DNA from 4 places in the Polaromonas aquatica genome. Region 1 is predicted to be linked to each of the others. Evidence: predicted binding sites of a transcription regulator. Region 1 holds the regulator's gene; each other region holds the start of a gene.

Region 1 (5,326 bases):
TCACCCGGGAAAACGGATTGTAAGAGCTATTTCTGGCCTTCTTGCGGCCACGTCCTGCTGTGTCGCCGCACGCGATTGGTGCATCTCTAAGGCGTCAGACACCAGGGTGCCGTGTTGTTCACCAGGCCCATCCACAGCGCGCCCAGGGAGGTCACGAACAGCGCCAGGCCGGCCAGCCGGATGGCCCACTGCCCCGAACCCTGCCCGCGCAGCCGAAGCCACAGCCATGGCCCGGCCATCAGGGAAACACCGCTGCCCAGGGCAAACAGTGCCATGACGGCAGCGCCTTCCTGCATGCTGCTGCCCAGCGCAGCCACCAGCAAGGCCGAGTAGAGCAAACCACAAGGCAGCAAGGACCACAATGCACCCAGCAGGATCGGCGCACCAAGCCCAGCCCTTCCGGTTTGGCCGCCCGCAATGGAACGCACCCGGCCCCAGACCGCGCGCGCAGAATCCTCAAGCCACGCAGGCTGGCGCGCCCGCCAGAGCAGCATCAGCCCCAGCAGGGCCGCAGCCACATGAAAAAGCGTCCAGACGGGCCTGAGGGCCGCGGAATGAATGCTGAGCCAGCCCAGCCCCTGCATTGATGCAGCAGCCAGGCCGCCCAGGGTGGAATACCCCACAACCCTGCCCGCCTGAAAACCCCAGATGGCCAGTGTGCTGGCCCCACCGCCAGCACGTCCCATACCCGCGCAAGCCGCACCGCACATCACCACGCAGTGAGGCCCTCCGGCAAGCCCCATCAGCAAGGCCGTGGCTAGAAGGGTCGCAGACATCAAATGATTTTCGAAAACCTGGCGCGGTTGCGGTCAGCCTGCAAATAGCGGTCAAACACCATGGCGACAGCGCGCACAAAAAACCAGCCCTGGGCACTTACCTCGATACCGGAATCACTCAAACGAACCAGTCCCTGATCGGCAAGCGCTGCGAGCGCCTCCATCTCTGCCGCAAAGTAACTCCGGAAATCAACCAGGTAAGCCAGCTCAATGGACTCAAACTGCAGTTGCCCCTGGCACATCAATGCCATGATGACGGCGCGCCTGAGCAGATCATCGCGCGACAGGGCCAGGCCGCGAACAACCGGCAGGCGCCCCTGATCGAGATGGTCGTAATACTCTTCCAGCGTCTTGGCATTCTGGCTGTAGGTGGCACCAACGCGGCCTATGGCGGAAACGCCCAGCGCAATCAGGTCGCAGTCGGGCTGGGTACTGTAGCCCTGGAAATTTCGGTGCAAGCGGCCCTGCCGTTTGGCAACAGCCAGCGCATCGCCGGGCAAGGCGAAATGATCCATGCCCACATAAACATAGCCGGCAGCGTCAAACGCCGCCAGTGAACGGGAAAACATGGCCATCTTGGCGGAGGCATCGGGCAATTCAGCCGTTGCAATGCGGCGCTGCGGCTTGAAACGTTCCGGCAGGTGCGCATAGGCATAAAGCGCAACCCGGTCAGGCCGCAATGCCGTCACTTGCTCAAGTGTCCGGTCAAATGATTCCGGCGTCTGCATGGGCAGGCCATAAATCAGGTCAACATTGATGGACTCAAAACCTTTCGAACGGGCAGCGTCAACCAGGCCGAACACCTGCTCCGCTGGCTGGACACGGTGCACTGCCCGCTGTACGGCCGGATCAAAATCCTGCACGCCAAAGCTCAGCCGGTTGAACCCCAGTTCGGCCAGCACTGCAAGCCGGGCCTCATCGACGGTTCGCGGATCAATTTCAATCGAATACTCACCACCCGGGGTAAATGAAAAACTGCGGCGCAACAGGGCCATCAATGCCCTGAGCTGCATGTCGTTCAGGAAAGTCGGCGTGCCTCCACCCAGATGCAGCTGGCTCACGACCTGACCAATACCTGCATGGGCCACTTGCAAATCGATTTCGCGGCCCAGGTAACGCAGGTATTCATCGGCCTTGCCGTGATGCCTGGTGATGATCTTGTTGCATGCGCAGTAGTAACACAGGGACTCGCAAAACGGAATGTGGACGTACAGGGACAGCGGCAACGCCATGGCTGCGGCGCCGCCATGGCGTTGCGACAGCGCCTGTGCATAGTCATCCGCAGCAAAGGCCTCGACAAAGCGGTCCGCTGTCGGATAGGAGGTATAACGCGGCCCGTTCAGGTCAAATCTGCGCAGCAGGTCGGGCGAAACAACACTCATGAACTGATTTCCTTGGAAGAATGCACACTGTGCCGCCAAATATCAGCCCTCGCCTTGACCTGTATCAAACCCTCCGCAGTCCCACATCGGCATAATCTGATCTACATCATGGATTCGTTGCGTTCGCGACGGATGCCGCCTCTTTCACGGAAAAACGACCTAAACACCAACCGGACTGTTCACACTGCCCCCAAATGCTCAAAGAAACCATCAAAGTAGCCTGTTCGAGTTGTAATCTGCGCGAACTGTGCATGCCTGTTGGCCTAAACACCCAGGAGCTGATCCGTGTTGACGAACTGGTGGCAACCCGGCGGACCGTCAAGCGCGGCGCGGCACTTTTCCACACGGGGGAAAAATTCACCTCGCTGTATGCCATTCGCAGCGGCTTCTTCAAAACCGGCATCACGACTGAAGACGGACGGGACCAGGTCACCGGCTTTCAGATGGCCGGTGAAATCATCGGCCTGGATGGCATCGTCAACGAGCAGCACACCTGCGATGCCGTGGCGCTTGAAGACGCCGAGGTGTGCGTGATGCCCTTCGACCGCATTGAGGAAATCTCAAGGGAGGTCAATGCCCTCCAGCACCACGTGCACAAGATCATGAGCCGGGAAATCGTGCGGGACCACGGCGTGATGCTGCTGCTCGGGAGCATGCGGGCCGAAGAGCGGCTGGCCGCCTTCCTGCTCAACCTGGTGCAGCGCCTGCAGGCACGTGGTTTTTCGAAATCCGAACTGGTGTTGCGCATGACACGCGAGGAAATCGGCAGCTACCTGGGCATGAAACTCGAAACCGTGAGCCGCACGTTTTCAAAATTTGCCGATGATGGCGTGATTGCGGTAAAGCAGCGCAACATCCACATCCTGGACGCCGATGCGCTAAAGCGCATTGTCAATGTGCCCCAGTGTCATTGATTGATGGCGTCAGGCTCGGCAAGCCATAACACCAGGCCATTGCTGATCACAGCGATAAACCAAAACATAAAAAAAGCCACCGTATAAACGCCCTTGCGGCTTGCCTGCAGCTCAAGGCCTGGCCAATGAATCTCGCCAGGGTCAATCATCGAAAAAACCAGCACTTCAAGCAGGCAGGCCGCCAAAAAGGCCGGCCAGATGATGAGTCCCCAGCGTTTGAGACCCTGGGCTTCAGGCTGGTCATGGTTTTTCATTGCTTTTTCCCCCGGTTGCGCTGTGGTTGCGGCCCGTCTGGGCCGGCTGCATCAGCGGTTTTGCCGCATTCACCTCCCGGCTGATCTCAAGCCCCTCACGGTAAGAGTCCTCTGATACAACGGCGTCCGGCCCCTGCATGATGTAGAACGCAGTGACGATACAGGCCAGCACCGCCGACAGCGGCCCGGCAATCACCATCCAGACATAGGGCTCTTTCCACCATGGGCGGACTTCAGGCGAATGCAGCATGTTTGCACTGTCTCTACTGGCGGGGTTCATGAAAAAGTCCTCCACAAGGATATTAGGAAAACACCTTAACGCGGTACCAGGAAAACCGATTTTTCGACGACTTCATCCTGCGAAGCGCCCTGCTTCGAAATCACAAAGGTAATGGGATGAGAGCCCGCAGCCACGGCATCGGGCGGCACCTGCACCCGCACCGGAACCCAGCGCGCACCGGCGGCGTCGACCACCACCTGCGCGTCGGACACAATCCGGGCTCCCGCCATCCCCTCCACCTTGAGCACATACTGCTGATCATGCTCGGTTGCATTCATGATCTGCAGGCCGTAAACATTTTCAATCTGACCCTGGCCCACCTGGCGGGCCATCGCGCCACGGTCGCGCACCACGTCCACCTTGAACGAAGGCCGAACCAGCAAGGCCCACAGCATCCCCGTACCGATGGCCACCAGCACCGCCGTGTACACAAGAACCCGGGGCCGCCGCACCCGGCGAAACATCGCGGAACGGGACAGTTTCTGGTCCATGCCGTTCTGTGTGCTGTAGCGGATCAGCCCGCGCGGGTAGTTCATTTTTTCCATGACACTGTCGCACACGTCGATGCAGGCCGAGCAGCTGATGCATTCATATTGCAGGCCATCACGAATGTCTATGCCCGTGGGGCAAACCTGCACGCACAGGCCGCAGTCAATGCAGTCTCCCAGACCTTTGGCGCGGTACTGGGCCAGTGCTTCGCTGCGCCGACGTGAGCCCCGGTGCTCGCCCCGCGCGCCGTCGTAGGTAACGATCAGCGTGTCGCGGTCAAACATCGCGCTCTGGAAGCGGGCATAAGGGCACATGTATTTGCACACCTGCTCGCGCATCCAGCCGGCATTGCCATAAGTCGCAAAGCCGTAGAAAAGCACCCAGAACAATTCCCACGGCCCCAGAGCCCAGCTTCCAACCGCGCCCAGCAGCTCGCGAATCGGCGTGAAATAACCGACAAACGTAAAGCCCGTCCACAAGCCAATCGTTATCCAGACCGCATGCTTGGCAGTCTTGCGGAAAATTTTGGCAATACTCCAGGGGCCCTTATCCAGGCGCATCCGGGCTATCCTGTCACCTTCAATCCTGCGCTCCACCCACATGAAAATTTCGGTATAAACCGTTTGTGGGCAGGCGTAGCCACACCAAAGCCGGCCCGCCACCGCCGTGAACAGGAAGAGCGACAGCGCGCTGATAACCAGCAGGCCTGTCAGGTAAATCAGGTCCTGCGGGTAAAGCACCAGGTTGAAGATATAAAACCGGCGCGCCCCCAGATCAAACAGCATGGCCTGCCGATCGTTGATAGTCAGCCAGGGCAAGCCGTAAAACACCAGTTGCGTGGCCCAGACCATGGCCCAGCGCCATTGGTTAAACCAGCCCGAAACGCCTTTTGCGTAGATCTTCTTTTCTGACTGGTACAGCGACACGATGCCGGAGGAGTCATCTGCCGCGACTGCCGCATCCCGGCTACTCACGGCCGCTATCGGAATGACTGGCTGTCCCGGGGAAAATCTGTCTGAATGAGGTGCCACGCGACGCTGTATTTTCAGGGTTTAGGGGTGGCCGCAGGTGCAGGGAAACTGCTGCCGGAAAGGCTCAGCACATAGGCCGCCACCACATGGATCTGGTCAGCCGTCAGCTTGGGCGCCTGAGCCGGCATGACATTGGTTTTGCCGTTTTTGATCATGTTGACAATGGCGGCCTCCCCCCAGCCGTGTAGCCAGTAGTCATC
Region 2 (5,326 bases), on a different contig from region 1:
GCCGCTTCACCGTACCCAAGGCCTACCTTGACGCAGGCCTCGTCAGCGCGATGGCGGTGCCGCTGCTTGATCGCGGGCGCGTCATTGGAACCCTTGCCGTGCGATCACGCGACCCGAAGCGCTTCGGCGATGAGGAACTGCGCTTTCTGGGTTCCCTGGCCAGCCTGCTTTCAACCAGCCTTCAGCGGGCACAGACAGAGGAAGCCCTCATCCATGCTCAGCGATTGGAGAGCGTGGGTAAACTGACTGGAGGTATTGCGCATGATTTCAATAATCTGCTGACCGTCATCCAGGGCAACTTGCAGGTACTGGAGGAGCTCGGCACCATCGCAAAGGACCGCACTGCAGCCCAAATGGTCAACGCAGCGGCGCGCGCCAGTCGGCGCGCTGCCGAGCTGACGAGCAAGCTACTCGCATTTGCGCGCCGGCAAGTGCTGCAACCCACCGCAGTGGACGTGGATACCCTGCTGCTATCGATGGCCGAGATGTTGCGGCGTACACTCGACCAACGCATACGCATCGAGGTGGTTACACCGCCCTGCTGCCCCGCGATACAGGTAGACCCCGGTCAACTTGAATCGGCGCTACTTAATATAGCCATCAATGCGCGCGATGCCATGCCTGAGGGCGGAACGCTCAGCTTCAGCGCGGAGGTTCATGACACGCTGCCCACATGGGCTCGCCAACAATTGGACGAGCCGGATGCGCATGGCGAGTGTTTTGTTGCCATCAGGGTCACCGATACGGGTACAGGCATGTCGAACGAAGTCAAGGAACGCGCCTTTGAGCCGTTCTTTACGACAAAAGACATGGGGCGCGGTACGGGTCTGGGCCTGAGTACCGTGTATGGATTCGTAAAACAGTCAAAGGGCGTGGTGACCATTGACAGCGAACCCGGTGCCGGAACAGCCGTGACACTTTACCTCCCGAGCACGTGGAAGAGTGGTGCATCGGTTGACCCGGATGTCCGGGAGTTCTGCCAACAGGCTGTGCCTCGTGGCTTGAGGGTGCTGCTGGTGGAGGACGATCCCGAGGTCAGCAAGATTACACAGGCGTTTCTCGGCCTGCTGGATTGCAAAGTGACCACCGCGGTGAACTGTGAGCGAGCCCTGAGCGCGTTGGGGTCCAGCGCACCGTTCGATTTGCTACTTACCGATATTGCGTTAGGCCCGGGCATGCGTGGTACTGAACTCGCAGCTCATGTTCAACACCGTTTTCCTGGCATCGCCATTCTTCTGATGTCGGGCTTCTCCTCTGAGTTGCTGGACTCCGCCCGCGACACACCTTCGGCCTGGGAACTGTTGCTCAAGCCCTTTAATCGCGCCGAACTTGCGCAGGCGATAGAGAGCATATGGATCAGGCGTAAAACCGGAGGCTGAGTGTTCATAAAACATCTGCCAAGGCGATATTCAATGTACCAGTAATGGCTTTGATGTGGGCACTGGCGCGATGCAGCGTTGAACAAATGCCGACAAGGCATCAGCGTCGGGAATCCGCACTTCGCGACGTCCTTTCCGGGCGAAGGCGATGATCTTGTCGCGCGCCAGCCTGGTAAGCGCACGACTCACCGATTCCAGAGTCATGCCCAGGTAATTGCCAATCTCTGCGCGCGTCATGCAAAGCGTGATCTCGTCCGTGCGCATGCCGCGCTCTGTCAGCGACTCCACCCAGTGACGCAAAAACTCGGCAACACGGGCGTCGGCCGGCAGTGTACAAACGGACATCAGCGAGTCCCGGTCATGGGCGATTTCGCGACTCATTGCCTCATGCAATACGGCCAGCAGCATGGGCTGGACGGCGCAGGCGCAAAGCAGCTCATCGTAGCGGAACCCCCAGACCTCGCCGGTCTCCATCGCAACTGCGTCGCAGACGTAATGACCATCAGCTATGCCATCGAAACCAAGCCAGTCGCCGCGAAATTTGAGGCTGACAACCTGCTCGCGCCCATCAGCGGAGAGATTCACAATCTTGAAGAACCCGGAGTTCAGAATGTAGAGATGGCCAAATCGCTCGCCGGCCTGGTAGATCACATCGCCTGCATGAACCATCCGGCGTTGCGGGGCAACTTGCCCGCTTAACCGGGCCATCATGTCGGAGATTTTTTGACCCGGCTTTTGCCTGGGCATGCAGGGCATTGCATGGGGGGCACTGGTTGCGCGGGTAGAAGCAGCCGTTGCGAAGGACTTCAACGGGGCGGGAATGGCAGCAACAGAAACAAGCATCTCAAACTCCTGTGTGGGTGATATGAAGTGACAAAGCCCATGCTAGGGGGCGCCGGGCAAGACCATAACAATGGTGCGCATCACTCGGTAACACTGTGTCAATGCTTTGTGTCAGATGTGGCTTGACAGGTCACGTATTTGATTCATGTCAAGGGAACTGCGGCTGCTCTTATTAAGCTGACGCATCGTGAATGCACAACTTCTCAACATTGGCTGCGACGGTTTCCGGGGGCTGCCGCCTGAATACACGAGCAAGGTCTTCTCCAATGCGCGCGTACTGCAGCGCTATGCCTTAACCGGTTTGGCGCCGCCTTTGCTACGAGGTCAGAATTTCGCGCTGCTTTATACGTCGGAGACTGACGCGCCACAAGCACTATTTCAGCTCGCGGTCACCGAACTGGGGGCACAAGTCGCACACGTACACCTGGACCTGTCTGACCTTGCCGTCCCGCAAGATGTTCAGAAAATCGCATACATGCTTGGCCGGCTATACGACGCGGTGGAATGCCTTGGATTGCCTTCCGATTACGTTCGGCAACTGGCCTACGGGGCCGATGTACCTGTCTTCGACGGTCTTTCATCGCCAATGCACCCAACGGCCGGAATCGCAGCCTGTCTCGGAGACGACAACCCGGAAGCCGACAAACGGCGCTTTGTGCTGCAGGCTGTCCTGTTGCATGCAATGGACATGGAGTTGTAAAAACCATGCCTTGTATAGACGCCTGGCGATGGATCCCGATATGGTGGCTTGGCTATATGGAACTGCTCCCCCATGCGGATAAATAAGACCCAGGTCTGGCTCCTTCTGATGCCTAGAAACGCCAGGACAACAGAATCTGGTGACCGATACGCCAGGAGAAAATCACGACACCTGCTGCCAGTCCAAGCGAGGCGAATCCAGTGATGAAACCCAGTATCGAAAAAAGGCCATCCTTATATAAGTTACCGAGTGAAAGCAGCACCAATGCGATGCCGCAAGGTACATTCACCAACGGCAAAGGCAATACCAGCACCGCGGAAAGCAATATACCCAGAAAACCTGCCACCCGTATGGCACCGCAGCCCACATACCTTCCCAGTCGTGGGATGCAGATCCTGTCGATTCGTGTCGACAGCGTCTTCAGACGCAAGACAAGCGTGGCGAAATCCTTTCTTGATAGAGATTGTCTGGCCAGCCAGGCTGGCATCCAGGGCGACTGACATAGAGCCATCTGCATGGTCAGGAATAGCAGGGGCAAACAAAGGATTGTTGACGTGCCAGGAAGAGTAGGAACGCTGTTGGGCAAGGCAAAAAAGAGAATCAGCATCTTCAGGCTACCATCGCCCAAGGCGTGGACCATATCTGCAATCGTGATGCGCCGCTTGGAATGGTCCAAAGCCAGTTGAACCAGGGAGTCCAGCTCAATCACTGGTAAAGGAGGTTTTTACCTTCAACGCATGCTGTACGGAAGGACTGCGCTCAGTGCGACATCAGCACCGGTAGCGTCATGGATTGCAAGATGGTGTGCGTCGCGCCGCCCCAAACCCATTCGCGCGCCCGGCTATGGCCATAGCAACCCATGACAAGAAGATCCGACCCCAGGTCCGCGGCCATCGACAGCAGATTGCTGCCGGCATCACCCTGCTCTGGGCCGCCCGGATGCAGCGTTGCGGATATGCCCTGCACTTCGAGGTAGCCGTGCAGCGCATGAAGGGACTCACGAGCCGACTCACCGTAGCAAACGACATGTACATGGTTTGCATTTCGCAACCAGGGCAATGCTGCCGACACTGCGCGGGCCGCTTCTCGCGTCTCCTTCCATGCGACCAGCACCGTACGCCCGATGGGCGCGATCGCTCCGGCATAGGGCAGTATCAGCGCAGGCCGCCCGCTATCGACGAGCAAACTCGGCAAGAAGTCGGCCGGCAGCTCGCCGGCAGCCGGATCATCCGGGTCGCGCTGACCCAGAATCATCAAATCAGCATACAGCGCACGGCGAACGAAGCCCCAGGGTGCGTCGGCCAAAGGCTCGGCCCATGTGAGGCGCGGTGACCCGGCGCCAGCAGCCACAAAGGTTGCAAACGCCTTGTCACGGCATTCCTTGTCCAGTTCCTGCATGATCGATATGGCTTGAGCAGCGCCCTCCAGAGCAAAGGGGTAACGCATCAGCGCAGACATCGTGCAAGACATGCAGATGACTTGTGCGTCGAAGTCATCAGCGAGCCAACAGGCGGCCTTGACGCGCTCTGCAGCGCGTACAGAACCGTCGAGATGTAGCAATATTGACTTTGGCGTCTGCATAAAAAGTCCTTAAGGCATGGAAATGGTATGGATGACCTTACGCCTGTGCGGACCTTCCAGCTTTGCGCTGCATCAATCGCCGACGATGTCGATTGGGCGCACAGAGACAGCGCAGTTATTTGATCTTGCGCAAGCGACCACCATCGATATACCTCTAGCCTTGTACCTATCAGGCCGCTGGCAAGGAAGAAAAATGCCGCATACCACCATGAAGCTTCGATTCGCAGTCATCTTTTTTTCCGCTAGCCGTGGTGCTTGGTAACGCGGGCGCATCAATACGCGAAAGCACAGGCATTGAGCATATCGGCATGATGCGGGCGAAACCAGAACAGTTAGTGCACCATGGCGTAAGTGCCGCTGGGGAGAATGCCGGGATCAGTCGGGGTCAAGGCAAGCCAGACGGAATTTTCAGGGCTGAATTGCGGTGGCGCGCCGGAGAAAGCATGGCTCGCCTGGCCAGGACTGACGATGTTGTAAACGAACAAGTCAGCCCAAGATGAATCTACAACCCCTGGTAGATGCACCGGGTGAACGTGTCCGCACGCCCTTCTCGCTCGCCTTGTCAGACGGCAGCCTCTTTCGCAGCGGAGAAGGCAAACCGGCCTTCCACGTGGTCGTTCGTTCCGATGCCGCTTTTCTCCGCTGTGTGACACGTGAGCATATAGGCCTTATCAGCGCCTATTTCGATCAGGAAATCGACATAGTAGGCGATCTCGGTGCCGCTCTCGCTGAAGGAATGACTGCCGGCCTCGATCAGCATCTCAATGCGCTGAATCATGTGGAGAACGAACTGCACGAATTGCGTTTTTCCAATTGTAGTCGC
Region 3 (5,326 bases), on a different contig from region 1:
CCAGGCGCGCAGTGAACCTGACATAGGCATGTCTTGCGTCTAGCCTTATCATGGCGTGGGGAATCCACCCCGCACACATCCTGAGGAGGAGGTTCTATGAATTTCGGACAAGCCATATCCACGTGTTTTTCCAAGTACGCAACTTTTTCGGGCCGCGCATCGCGCTCGGAGTTCTGGTGGTTCATGCTTTTTGAAGTGATACTTCTTGGCGTCACGAGTGCCATCAGCGACATCCTGTACGGCATCGTGGCTCTGGCGCTGGTCTTGCCGGTTCTGGCCGTAGGCGCACGCCGCCTGCATGACATCGGCCGGACGGGCTGGTGGCAACTGCTCTCGCTGACCATCATCGGCTCCCTCGTGCTGCTTTACTGGTTTGTGCAACCCACGGTTGAAGGCAGTAACGAATACGACGCTGTTGCAGCCTAGTTTTCCCTGGCATTCCAGTGGAGGCTGCGGCATTTTGGCGTTGCGGGCTTTCGGGACGGATGTTTTCCCGCTTGAACCAGGGTCAGGTCCACATTCAAACAGTCCTGGCTCGAAGCAGCTTTGGTAATTCGATGCGGTGACCGGCTTCGAATACTGCCTGAATCGCACATTAAAAAACCCGCAGGGCTTGCGCCCTGCGGGTTTTTTTGTCAGTGACTCGCACCTCACCTGTATTGCTACAAGCCGGGTGCGAACTGGACAGCAGGCAATTACATGCCCATGCCGCCCATACCACCCATGCCGCCCATGTCGCCGCCCATGCCGCCAGGCATGCCGCCAGCTGCTTCGTCTTTTGGAGCTTCAGCAATCATGGCTTCGGTCGTCAGCATCAGGGATGCGACGGAGGCTGCGTTTTGCAGTGCAGTGCGGGTCACTTTCGTTGGGTCCAGGATACCCATTTCGATCATGTCGCCGTAGGTGTCGTTGGCTGCATTGAAGCCAAAGTTGCCCTTGCCGGCCAGCACGGCGTTCACCACCACAGAGGCTTCGCCGCCTGCGTTGTAAACGATTTCGCGCAGGGGAGCTTCGATGGCGCGCAGGACCAGCTTGATGCCGGCTTCCTGGTCAGCGTTGTCACCCTTGATGACGCCGGCAGTTTGCTTGGCGCGCAGCAGAGCCACGCCGCCGCCAGCCACGATGCCTTCTTCCACGGCAGCGCGGGTAGCGTGCAGTGCATCTTCAACGCGGGCTTTCTTCTCTTTCATTTCGACTTCGGTGGCAGCGCCAACCTTGATCACGGCAACACCGCCGGCCAGCTTGGCCACGCGCTCTTGCAGTTTTTCACGGTCGTAGTCGCTGGTCGCTTCTTCGATCTGCACGCGCACTTGCTTGACGCGTGCCTCGATGTCGGCAGCAGCACCTGCACCGTCGATGATGATGGTGTTTTCCTTGCCCACTTCGATGCGCTTGGCAGAACCGAGGTCAGCCAGCGTTGCTTTTTCAAGCGACATGCCGACTTCTTCAGCGATGACCTTGCCGCCGGTCAGGGTGGCGATGTCTTCCAGCATGGCTTTGCGGCGATCGCCGAAGCCTGGAGCCTTGACGGCCACCACTTTCAGGATGCCGCGCAGGGTGTTGACCACCAGCGTTGCCAGGGCTTCGCCATCAACTTCTTCAGCGATGATCAGCAATGGACGGCCAGCTTTTGCGACTTGTTCCAGCGTAGGCAGCAGGTCACGGATGTTGCTGATTTTCTTGTCGTAGAGCAGGACAAACGGGTTGTCCAGGATCGCCGACTGCTTCTCTGGGTTGTTGATGAAGTAAGGCGACAGGTAGCCGCGGTCAAACTGCATGCCTTCAACGACGTCGAGTTCGGATTCGAGGGATTTGCCGTCTTCAACGGTGATGACGCCTTCCTTGCCGACTTTGTCCATGGCATCAGCAATGATCTTGCCGATGGTTTCGTCAGAGTTGGCGGAAATCGAGCCTACCTGGGCGATTTCCTTGGAAGTGGTGGTGGCTTTGGAAGCTTTTTTCAGTTCGTCGACCAGGGCCGAAACAGCCTTGTCGATACCGCGCTTCAGGTCCATAGGGTTCATGCCGGCGGCGACATACTTCATGCCTTCGCGAACAATGGCTTGAGCCAGAACGGTAGCGGTCGTGGTGCCGTCACCAGCGATATCGGAGGTCTTGGACGCAACTTCCTTGACCATCTGCGCGCCCATGTTCTGCAGCTTGTCTTTCAGTTCGATTTCCTTGGCGACGGACACACCGTCCTTGGTCACGGTGGGGGCGCCGAAAGAGCGCTCGAGCACCACGTTACGGCCTTTGGGGCCCAGGGTAACCTTGACTGCGTTGGCCAGGATGTTCACACCCTCGACCATGCGTGCGCGGGCTTCGCCGCCGAAAATGACGTCTTTTGCTGCCATGTTTAATTCTCCAGATTCAGTTAATTAGGGATTGAAAGAGCTGAGAAATTACTTCTCGACCACTGCGAAGAGGTCTTCTTCTTTCATGACCAGCAATTCATCGCCATCGACCTTGACGGTCTGGCCGCTGTATTTGCCGAACAAAACGCGGTCGCCGACTTTCACGCCAACAGGCTGAACTTCACCCTTGTCGTTTTTCTTGCCTGGGCCAACGGCCAGGATCTCGCCTTGATCAGGCTTTTCAGCAGCGCTGTCAGGAATAACGATGCCGGAAGCGGTTTTGGTTTCGTTTTCCACGCGTTTGACGATCACGCGGTCGTGCAAAGGACGAAGTTTCATGAGAGCTCCTTGTTTTTAAACAATGGTTTTAAGAAAACAAAAATGCCAACTAAAGAGGGCTGGCACTTGTCAATCTGCGGCTTGGGTGCGTTTGTTAGCACTCATGGCCGTCGAGTGCTAATCATAGGGGCATTTGAGCCCCTTTTCAAGGGTGGCAGGCTCGCAGAAGGGTAAATCTGTTTGCGCCAAATCAATTCTGATGGGGATTCCGGGCGTTCAGGGCGCTTTTATCGGCAGTCCGGTTTCTTGGCCGACCCCGGGCTTTCCGGATCTGCCGGGCCAAAGCTTGCGCTGGATCAAGCTGGGTTTTCATCAGTCGCCTAAGATTTTTATCTCTTGGGACGCCAGGCCCCTGGATGGGCAGGATCGTCACATGGGCGTGAGGCGCCACCAATGGGGGACAGTGACCTTTATGTGCAGAAAAATTTTTCTTGTGGTGGATGGCTGTGAAATGGCTGCTGCGGCTTCGGGTGATCGGCCATCGGACGCGTGCCTGGGCATTTGGAGCCTGGTTCGGTACTATGCCTGGCACAGACATGACGGCTTGGAACCGATATGACTCAGGATGCAAACTCCATGAACCTTCAATTTCTGGGGGCAACTGGAACCGTGACAGGGTCCAAGTACCTTCTGCAACACAAGGGTGTCAAGATCCTCATTGATTGCGGGCTGTTTCAGGGTTACAAGCAACTGCGCCTGCGTAACTGGGCGTCATTGCCGGTGCCGGCCAGCGAGATTGACGCGGTGGTACTTACCCATGCCCATATTGACCATAGTGGCTACATTCCGCTGCTGGTGAAGCAGGGATTTGCCGGGAAGGTCTTTTGCACCGAGGCAACGCGCGCCCTTTGCGGGATTCTGTTGCCTGACAGCGGTTATCTCCAGGAGGAAGAGGCCAACTACGCCAATCGCCACGGCTTTTCAAAACACCAGCCGGCATTGCCCCTGTACACACGTGCAGATGCGGAAAAATGCCTGGGGCGGTTCGCGTCGGTTGATTTCCACACCAGCTGGCACCTGTCGCCGGGCCTGGAGGCCGTCTTCATTCCTTCGGGGCACATGCTGGGCTCGGCGTTTGTGCATATCCGCAGCGAGCAGCGCTCCATACTGTTTTCGGGTGATATTGGCCGGCCGGAGGATCTGGTTCTGGCCGCCCCTGAAAAAGTGCCGGGAGCTGACTACCTTGTTGTCGAGTCGACTTACGGAAACCGCCTGCATGAACAAGGCGATCCGATGGACAAGCTTGCCGAGGTGATCAACCGTACGGCCGCGCGCGGCGGCGCCGTGATCATTCCGGCATTTGCCGTGGGGCGGGCGCAGAGCCTTCTTTATTGCCTGTACCTGCTCAAGTCCAGGGGGGCGATTGCACACTTGCCGATATACCTGAACAGTCCTATGGCCGCCAATGCGACTGAAATTTACCGGAAATATCGCAGCCAGCATCGCCTGACGCCTGAGCAGTGCGAAGCCATGTGCAGCGCTGCGCATATCGTGAACAGCCCGGAGGAGTCCGAGTCGCTGAACCGGAAAAAGGGTCCAATGGTGATCATTGCCGCCAGCGGCATGGCCACGGGCGGGCGGGTCGTGCATCACCTCAAGGCCTTCCTGCCGCATGAACGAAATACCGTTTTGTTTGCCGGGTACCAGGCGGGTGGCACGCGGGGTGCCGCGATGCTGGCGGGGGCCAGGACCATCCGTATCCACGGCACCGAAGTGCCTGTGCTTGCGCACATCGATGCGTTGACAAGCTTTTCTGCCCATGCCGACGCGGCCGAGATCATCCAGTGGCTGAAAGCCTTTGCCAAACCGCCCCTGCGGACCTTCATCACGCATGGCGAGCCTGACGCAGCCGATGCCATGCGACAGCGGATTGAGCGTGAGCTCGGCTGGGCTTGCCACCTGCCCGACTATCTTGAGTCGGTCGCCCTGGAGTAGGTTGTGCCGGCCTGCCCTCCGGTTTTGCCGGCCAGCATGCGCTTGTTGAAAGGCTGTGTTTCGATTGTTTATTGAAAAGGACTTGATCATGTATAAAAAAATCCTGGTTCCCATCGACGGAAGTCCCACCTCCCGCCTTGGCCTGGGCGAGGCCATCAAGCTGGCTGCGGTCATGGGCGCGCAGTTGAGGCTGCTCCATTTTGTGGACCCCTTTGCCTATGTGGGTGGCTTTGAGTCACCCGCTGTGTTCATTACCGATCTGCTGCCGCTGTTGCGGGAGGGCGGGCAAACGATATTAAAAGAGGGGCAGACCCTCGCCGCCTCAAAAGGCGTGCAGGCGGAAACGGTGCTGATCGATGATGGCGTGGGCCGCTTGAGCGACCTGGTTGTTTCACAGGCCCTTGGCTGGCCCGCCGACCTGATTGTCATTGGCACGCATGGACGGCGAGGTGTTCGCCGGGTTTTCCTGGGCAGCGACGCGGAACAGATTTTGCGTGTTGCACCCGTGCCGGTACTGCTGGTGCGCGGCACTGAAGAAGCCGAAGCCGGCAGCAAAAGCGCTGCCTAGGCTGATGGGTGTCTGGCCAGGGTTGCTCACCATGAAGGGTGGTGTGAGCGGGGTCTGTCGCACCAGACAAATACATCAACACAAGAAAAAGCCACCCGCAGGTGGCTTTGTCCTGGGTGGCGTGTGCTAT
Region 4 (5,326 bases), on a different contig from region 1:
TTTCAGCGTGCCTGGCACCCCCGCGCGGGACCGGGTTTCGGATATTTCACCCATGCGCCATCCCATCTGGCCGCATAACATTCGTGCCAGGCGACGTGAAGTTCCTGTATACGAATAGACGACTACAAGTACCTTGTCCATCTGAAACCCCTGTTGGTTCTACACTCCCGGTGTGCTCCCGCACAATGACCTCAAATCTCCTCTCGACCTTAATCCCGGTGGTTACCGCCGGGATTGATACAGATCAAGCAATCATCTATCTCACAGACCAGATGGAAAGGTTTCAGGTACCTCTCCATGGATCCAGCCGGCGTCCCTTTCGAGGGGCTCCAGCGCGCGCGTTTCGTCGATGTGGATCACGGCGTCGAACTGGTCCGCCAGGTGTGTATGAAAATAGTGGCTTTGTCGTTCCGTCTGGGGCTGGTAGATCACACCGATCGCGCGCTGCAGGCGCGGTTCTGCAAGCCACTCGCGCAGAGCGGCGTTGCCGCGCAGCCAAAGCCAGAATCGGGGCAGCCCTGTTTCGTGAAAGAGCGCTTCATAGCTACCGGGCAGGCCGTCTCGCACCCGTCTGCGTTGTGCCGATGCATCCCATTGCGTAGCCGCCGTCACGCTGCCGCGGTAGCTTGAAAAGCCAAGTAGCACAGTGTCTGAACCCCAATGTTGGCGTGCCAGCTGACCTACACTCCATTCGCCTCGTGCGCCCATCTCCGTGGCGGCTGCGTCGCCCAGGTGCGAGTTGTGGGCCCATACCGCAATACGCGGCGAAATGCCGTGGCCCTTCATGTGGCGTTCCAGGGCCTGCAGTGTCTCGACCATATGGCTGTCGCGCAGGTTCCATGACAAAATATGGCCATGGAACATGGTGCGGTAGTACTCTTCTGCGTTGCATACCAGCCTGGCGTTCTGTTGGGCAAAGAACGCCTCGTCGCTTTCCATACCTGGTAGGGGCGTGGTCTCGGCGAGACGGCAGTTCATTTCGCGCAGTTGCTGTATTACCTCGTCCTCGCAGCTAGGCCTAAGGCCATAGCTGGAGGCGTAACCATAAGCCTGGCTGTCCCTGTCGTAGTGATCGAAGCAGGCATAGCGCGACCGCGCCTGGGCGGCGGCCTGAGGATCGGCGACATCCAGGTAAGCCAGCACAGCTTCAATGGACGCAAACAGGCTATACAGGTCAATACCGTACAAGCCAACTTGCTGTGAACCCGGCAAGCCGCGGTTGTGCTCATGCAGCCATTCAACAAAATCCCGCACCACGGTGTTGCGCCACATCCAGGCAGGAAAGCGCTTGAAGCCCGACAGTGCTGCACTTGCGTTCCGGTCCTGCGACTGGCCGCGCACGTAGCGGTTGACTCGCCAAGCGTCAAGCGTTTGGTGATCTCGGCGCGTTCGACGTAGAACTCGTGCGTACTGTGCGAGGCTTCGCCCAGCAGAACGAAACGCGCGTTGCCTATCAGTTGCAGCAGGCCATCGTATTGGCCTGCACCGCCCGTCAGCGGTTTCAGATGCATGCGCAGGCGCTCCACCAGGGAGGCTGTCGCGTTGTCATGGGTTGAAGATAAGCCAGTCATTACAGGACCGCCGGGGGCGGGTCCAGTTCACGCTGGCGGTGTGCCTCTTCCAGCAGCGAGCACACCTCGTCGTCGCTTGCCTGAGGGAAATCCTGGTACCACAGGCTCACGGCACGAAAGGGCGAGAGCGCCACCACGCAGACCACCTCGTCCGCCACGTCGCGCAGGCTCTCGGTGGTGTCCTGTGCACCGACAGGTGCGGCAACCGTCAGGTAAGCCGGGTGTTGTTTGCGTATGGCCTGCACTGCGGCGCGCATGGTGGAGCCCGTAGCCAGCCCGTCGTCCACCACAATCACGTGGCGCCCGCGCACAGGTACCGCTGGGCGCTTTCTTCGATAGAGCAGCTCGCGTCGCTCGAGCTCGGCGCGTTCTCGTGCAATCACCTTGCTCAGTGCTTCCGGCCCCATGACCTCATTGGCCAGTGAATTCATGACGCACACGCCGCCACTGGCTATGGCGCCTATAGCGTATTCCTCATTTCCCGGGAGGCCGAGTTTGCGCACCACAAAAATGTCCATTGGAGCCCGGAGCGCTCGCGCAACTTCAAAGCCTACGGCCACGCCGCCGCGTGGCAGGGCCAGCACCAATAGGCCCGCCTTATTGCGATGACTTTCGAGCTGTTCCGCGAGTACGCGGCCTGCGTGATGGCGATCACGAAAAGGGGCATGACTGGTGGTCATGGCGCGTGCTTCAATCTGGTCAGGTATGTGCTGAACCATGCTGCGGCCAACTCCGCGACCTGATCCAGTGCGCCTGCTTCGCCGAAGAGGTGGGTGGCACCGGGTACGATGGCCAGGCTTTTTTTGCAGCGCAGGCGCCGGTGCGCTTCTTCGTTGATTTCAACCACGCCGTGATCGGCGCCACCGACAATCAGCAAGGTAGGCGCGGTGATGGCGTCAAGCACGGCGTTTCCCGCAAGGTCCGGCCGCCCACCGCGCGACACAACGGCCAATATGCCGTTCCCCAGGCGCGCCGCCGCTATCAGGGCTGCCGCACTTCCCGTGCTGGCGCCAAAGTAGCCCATCGCAGCATGCTGCAACTGCGCCTGGCTTGCCGCCCACAGCGTGGCGTCCTGCAGCCGTAAAGTTAACCGTTCGATATCGAAACGGTATTCACCAGTCTGCAGGTCGGCTTGTTCCTCCCCGGCTGTCAGCAAGTCAAGGAGCAGGGTGGCGATACTTGCATGCTGAAGACGCCTGGCAACCTGGCGGTTGCGGGCGCTGTGCCGCCCACTGCCGCTTCCGTGGGCAAAAAGCACCAGTGCTTCAAATGTGGGGGGCAGCAACAAGTCGCCATAGAGCACGGCATCCCGCGAGGGGATGCGCAACTCTATCGCTGGAGCTTCGTAAGCTGAATTGCTCATGCCGCATTTCCTCTCTTTCAGAGAAATCCTACCGCTGGGCGCGCCCGCGCAGCATTTCCAGCGTCTGGTACAGGGCGGGCTTGTTTCCCTCCCAGTCGTTGCAGAACATGGGGACTCGAGCTGGAGTTGCCTTTTCTGCCTTCCTTGAATGACAAGCCACTCAGGTTAGCGAGTGCCGGAATTTCCTGCCTGATCTGGATCAAGGAAATCTGAATCAAGACCCCGGCTATGTTGTTGCTGGCAGGATAGGTATGTGAAGCTGGTTTGCGATTTCTCAAATGCGTCTGGCCGCATGGACAGGAGAATCTGCATGTCCGCAGGTTGGGTCGGTTGCGGACGTTATTTTTGACCGGCTCCGGAGATGCCATCATGTATCAAAAAATTCTGGTTCCACTGGATGGCAGCCCTGCTGCAGAGCGGGGGCTGCACGAAGCAATCAAGCTGGCGACGGGCCAAAAAACAAGCTTGTATCTGCTGCACGTGGTAAACGATTTCGCGATGCTTGTGGAAATGTCCGCGGTCGTGAACTACCAGGAGATGTTGGAGCGCTCTCGTCAGTATGGCGAGGACCTGCTGGGCAAGGCGAAGGGCGCGGCGGCCAAGGCAGGCGTGCCAGCCGAGACACTGTTGCGTGAAGCCACGAACAAACGCATAGCCGAGGTAATCAACGATGAGGCGGTCAAGGCCGGTTGTGGGTTGATCGTTATGGGCACACACGGTCGCCGCGGGTTTAGCCGCTTGGCCATGGGTAGCGACGCTGAGTTGGTCGTGCGTTCCAGTCCGGTGCCGGTATTGCTTGTACGAATGGAGACCCCGACATCATGAAAACTGTCCTCTTGATGTGGCTGAAGCACTATACGCCGTGAAGGAATTCCCTCTTGCAACAACACTGCGTATTGCCGCAGTAACGGGTGAAATGATGCCGTTCTGTGGAACCTGGACGGAGACCTTCGCTTATTCCCTAGTCGCTATCGTCTGAAGCCGTACCGCGGATGACCAGAACCGGTACAGGTGCCAGTCTCAATATCTGCTCTGCGCCGCTGCCCAACAGCACACGCCCAATGCCCCGCCGGCCATGAGAGCCGACAACAACCAGGTCGGCATTCCAGAGCTTGGCTGCCTCGGCCACTGCCTCGCCCAGACGCTTACCAGGATCGTCGCACAGCACCTGGCTTGCCGCCACGCCGGCCGATTGGCTTACGGCCATGGCATCGGCCAAAATCTTGGCTCCACCTTCACGCATCATGCCGACAAGGTCGGCGGGGTAGTATCCATAAGGATCTATTCCGCCCAGATAGGCCATTTCATTTACCGCATGTAGCAGGCGCACGCTGGCGCCGGTTTCGCGTGCCATCTGCAAACCGGCGACAAGCGCCTTGGTCGAGGTTTGGCTGCCATCCACAGGAATCAGAATTCGTTTGAACATGATCGGTACTCCGGTTTGAACTTGCACTGCTGACAGTATTGCCCGTTCCAAACGGTGCCGTGTTGAGGTGTATCAAGCCATGGGTGCGCTGAAATGGACGGCGTCGTGAATTTTTGGGCTGCTTTTTGTGTTCAGTCCTGAAAAAATCAACGCCGGGTGATCAAGCACATCTATGAATACGTCTGGATATTCCGATTGAGGACACAAGATGTCACTTGAATTGGTTCATGCGTCTTCTGCGATTCGCATGACAACGCGCCCCTCGATGTCACCATGACGAATTCGATCGAAAACTGCATTGATGTTGTCCAGCCTGTCTTCGCTGCGTACCGTACGAATCCTGCCTTCGCCAGCGAACTCGAGCGCCTCCTGCAGGTCTTTTCTCGTGCCCACGATTGAGCCGCGTACCGTCTTCGCATTCAGTACCACATCGAAGATCGGCATCGCGAAGTCGCCTGGCGGCAGGCCTACCAGCGACATGGTGCCGCGTTTGTGCAACATGCCCAGCGCTTGCGAGAAGGCAGAGCGCGAGACGGCTGTCACCAGTACGCCGTGAGCACCTCGCAACGTGTGTTGCAGTTCCTTGGCCGGATCTTGCCGGACTGCGTTGATGACCATGTCGGCGCCCAGACTGGTCGCCAGTTATAGCTTGTTGTCGTCGATATCCACGGCGACGACATGAAAACCCATGGCCTTGGCGTACTGCACGGCGAAATGCCCAAGCCCGCCGATTCCGGAGATTGCCACCCAGTCGCCGGGTTTGCAGTCCAGAACCTTAAGCCCCTTGTAGACCGTCACGTCTGCACACAGGACTGGGGGCGATGTCGGTGAATCCGATGTTGGCCGGCAGATGCCCGACGTAGCCTGGATCGGCCAGCACATACTCGGCATAGGCGCCGTTGACGGTGTAGCCGATCATCTGTTGTGCGTCGCACAGTGTTTCCCATCCAGTGAGGCAGTGTTCAC

The links. The regulator FNR, encoded in region 1, switches genes on or off when oxygen is low (the NO sensors DNR and NnrR bind a similar motif). The targets are predictions, from matches to a motif close to TTGATNNNNATCAA.
Region 2: a site for FNR is predicted at 2,361-2,374, ahead of ACFQND_RS06940 (ornithine carbamoyltransferase). Genes of this name have one in related genera too.
Region 3: a site for FNR is predicted at 2,980-2,993, ahead of ACFQND_RS15550 (MBL fold metallo-hydrolase RNA specificity domain-containing protein). Genes of this name have one in related genera too.
Region 4: a site for FNR is predicted at 3,124-3,137, ahead of ACFQND_RS06910 (universal stress protein). Genes of this name have one in related genera too.

What each region holds. Positions count from the first base shown of each region.
Region 1 is NZ_JBHSRS010000013.1:16,422-21,747, reverse strand. It holds gene ACFQND_RS04240 (sulfite exporter TauE/SafE family protein) at 87-776, opposite strand; gene hemN (oxygen-independent coproporphyrinogen III oxidase) at 776-2,158, opposite strand; gene fnr (fumarate/nitrate reduction transcriptional regulator Fnr) at 2,353-3,072, shown strand; gene ACFQND_RS04225 (hypothetical protein) at 3,066-3,326, opposite strand; gene ACFQND_RS04220 (FixH family protein) at 3,313-3,606, opposite strand; gene ccoG (cytochrome c oxidase accessory protein CcoG) at 3,642-5,069, opposite strand; gene ccoP (cytochrome-c oxidase, cbb3-type subunit III) at 5,141-5,326, opposite strand, start outside.
Region 2 is NZ_JBHSRS010000015.1:120,861-126,186, reverse strand. It holds gene ACFQND_RS06950 (ATP-binding protein) at 1-1,379, shown strand, start outside; gene ACFQND_RS06945 (Crp/Fnr family transcriptional regulator) at 1,410-2,126, opposite strand; gene ACFQND_RS06940 (ornithine carbamoyltransferase) at 2,410-2,922, shown strand; gene ACFQND_RS06935 (exopolysaccharide biosynthesis protein) at 3,035-3,631, opposite strand; gene ACFQND_RS06930 (universal stress protein) at 3,682-4,503, opposite strand; gene ACFQND_RS06925 (hypothetical protein) at 5,000-5,326, shown strand, end outside.
Region 3 is NZ_JBHSRS010000079.1:82,140-87,465, reverse strand. It holds gene ACFQND_RS15570 (DUF805 domain-containing protein) at 1-15, shown strand, start outside; gene ACFQND_RS15565 (DUF805 domain-containing protein) at 97-426, shown strand; gene groL (chaperonin GroEL) at 696-2,354, opposite strand; gene ACFQND_RS15555 (co-chaperone GroES) at 2,403-2,693, opposite strand; gene ACFQND_RS15550 (MBL fold metallo-hydrolase RNA specificity domain-containing protein) at 3,270-4,628, shown strand; gene ACFQND_RS15545 (universal stress protein) at 4,717-5,196, shown strand.
Region 4 is NZ_JBHSRS010000015.1:115,188-120,513, forward strand. It holds gene ACFQND_RS06890 (flavodoxin) at 1-54, opposite strand, end outside; gene ACFQND_RS06895 (erythromycin esterase family protein) at 262-1,341, opposite strand; gene ACFQND_RS06900 (phosphoribosyltransferase) at 1,571-2,251, opposite strand; gene ACFQND_RS06905 (dienelactone hydrolase family protein) at 2,248-2,934, opposite strand; gene ACFQND_RS06910 (universal stress protein) at 3,304-3,759, shown strand; gene ACFQND_RS06915 (universal stress protein) at 3,896-4,360, opposite strand; partial or broken gene ACFQND_RS06920 (zinc-dependent alcohol dehydrogenase) at 4,586-5,326, opposite strand, start outside.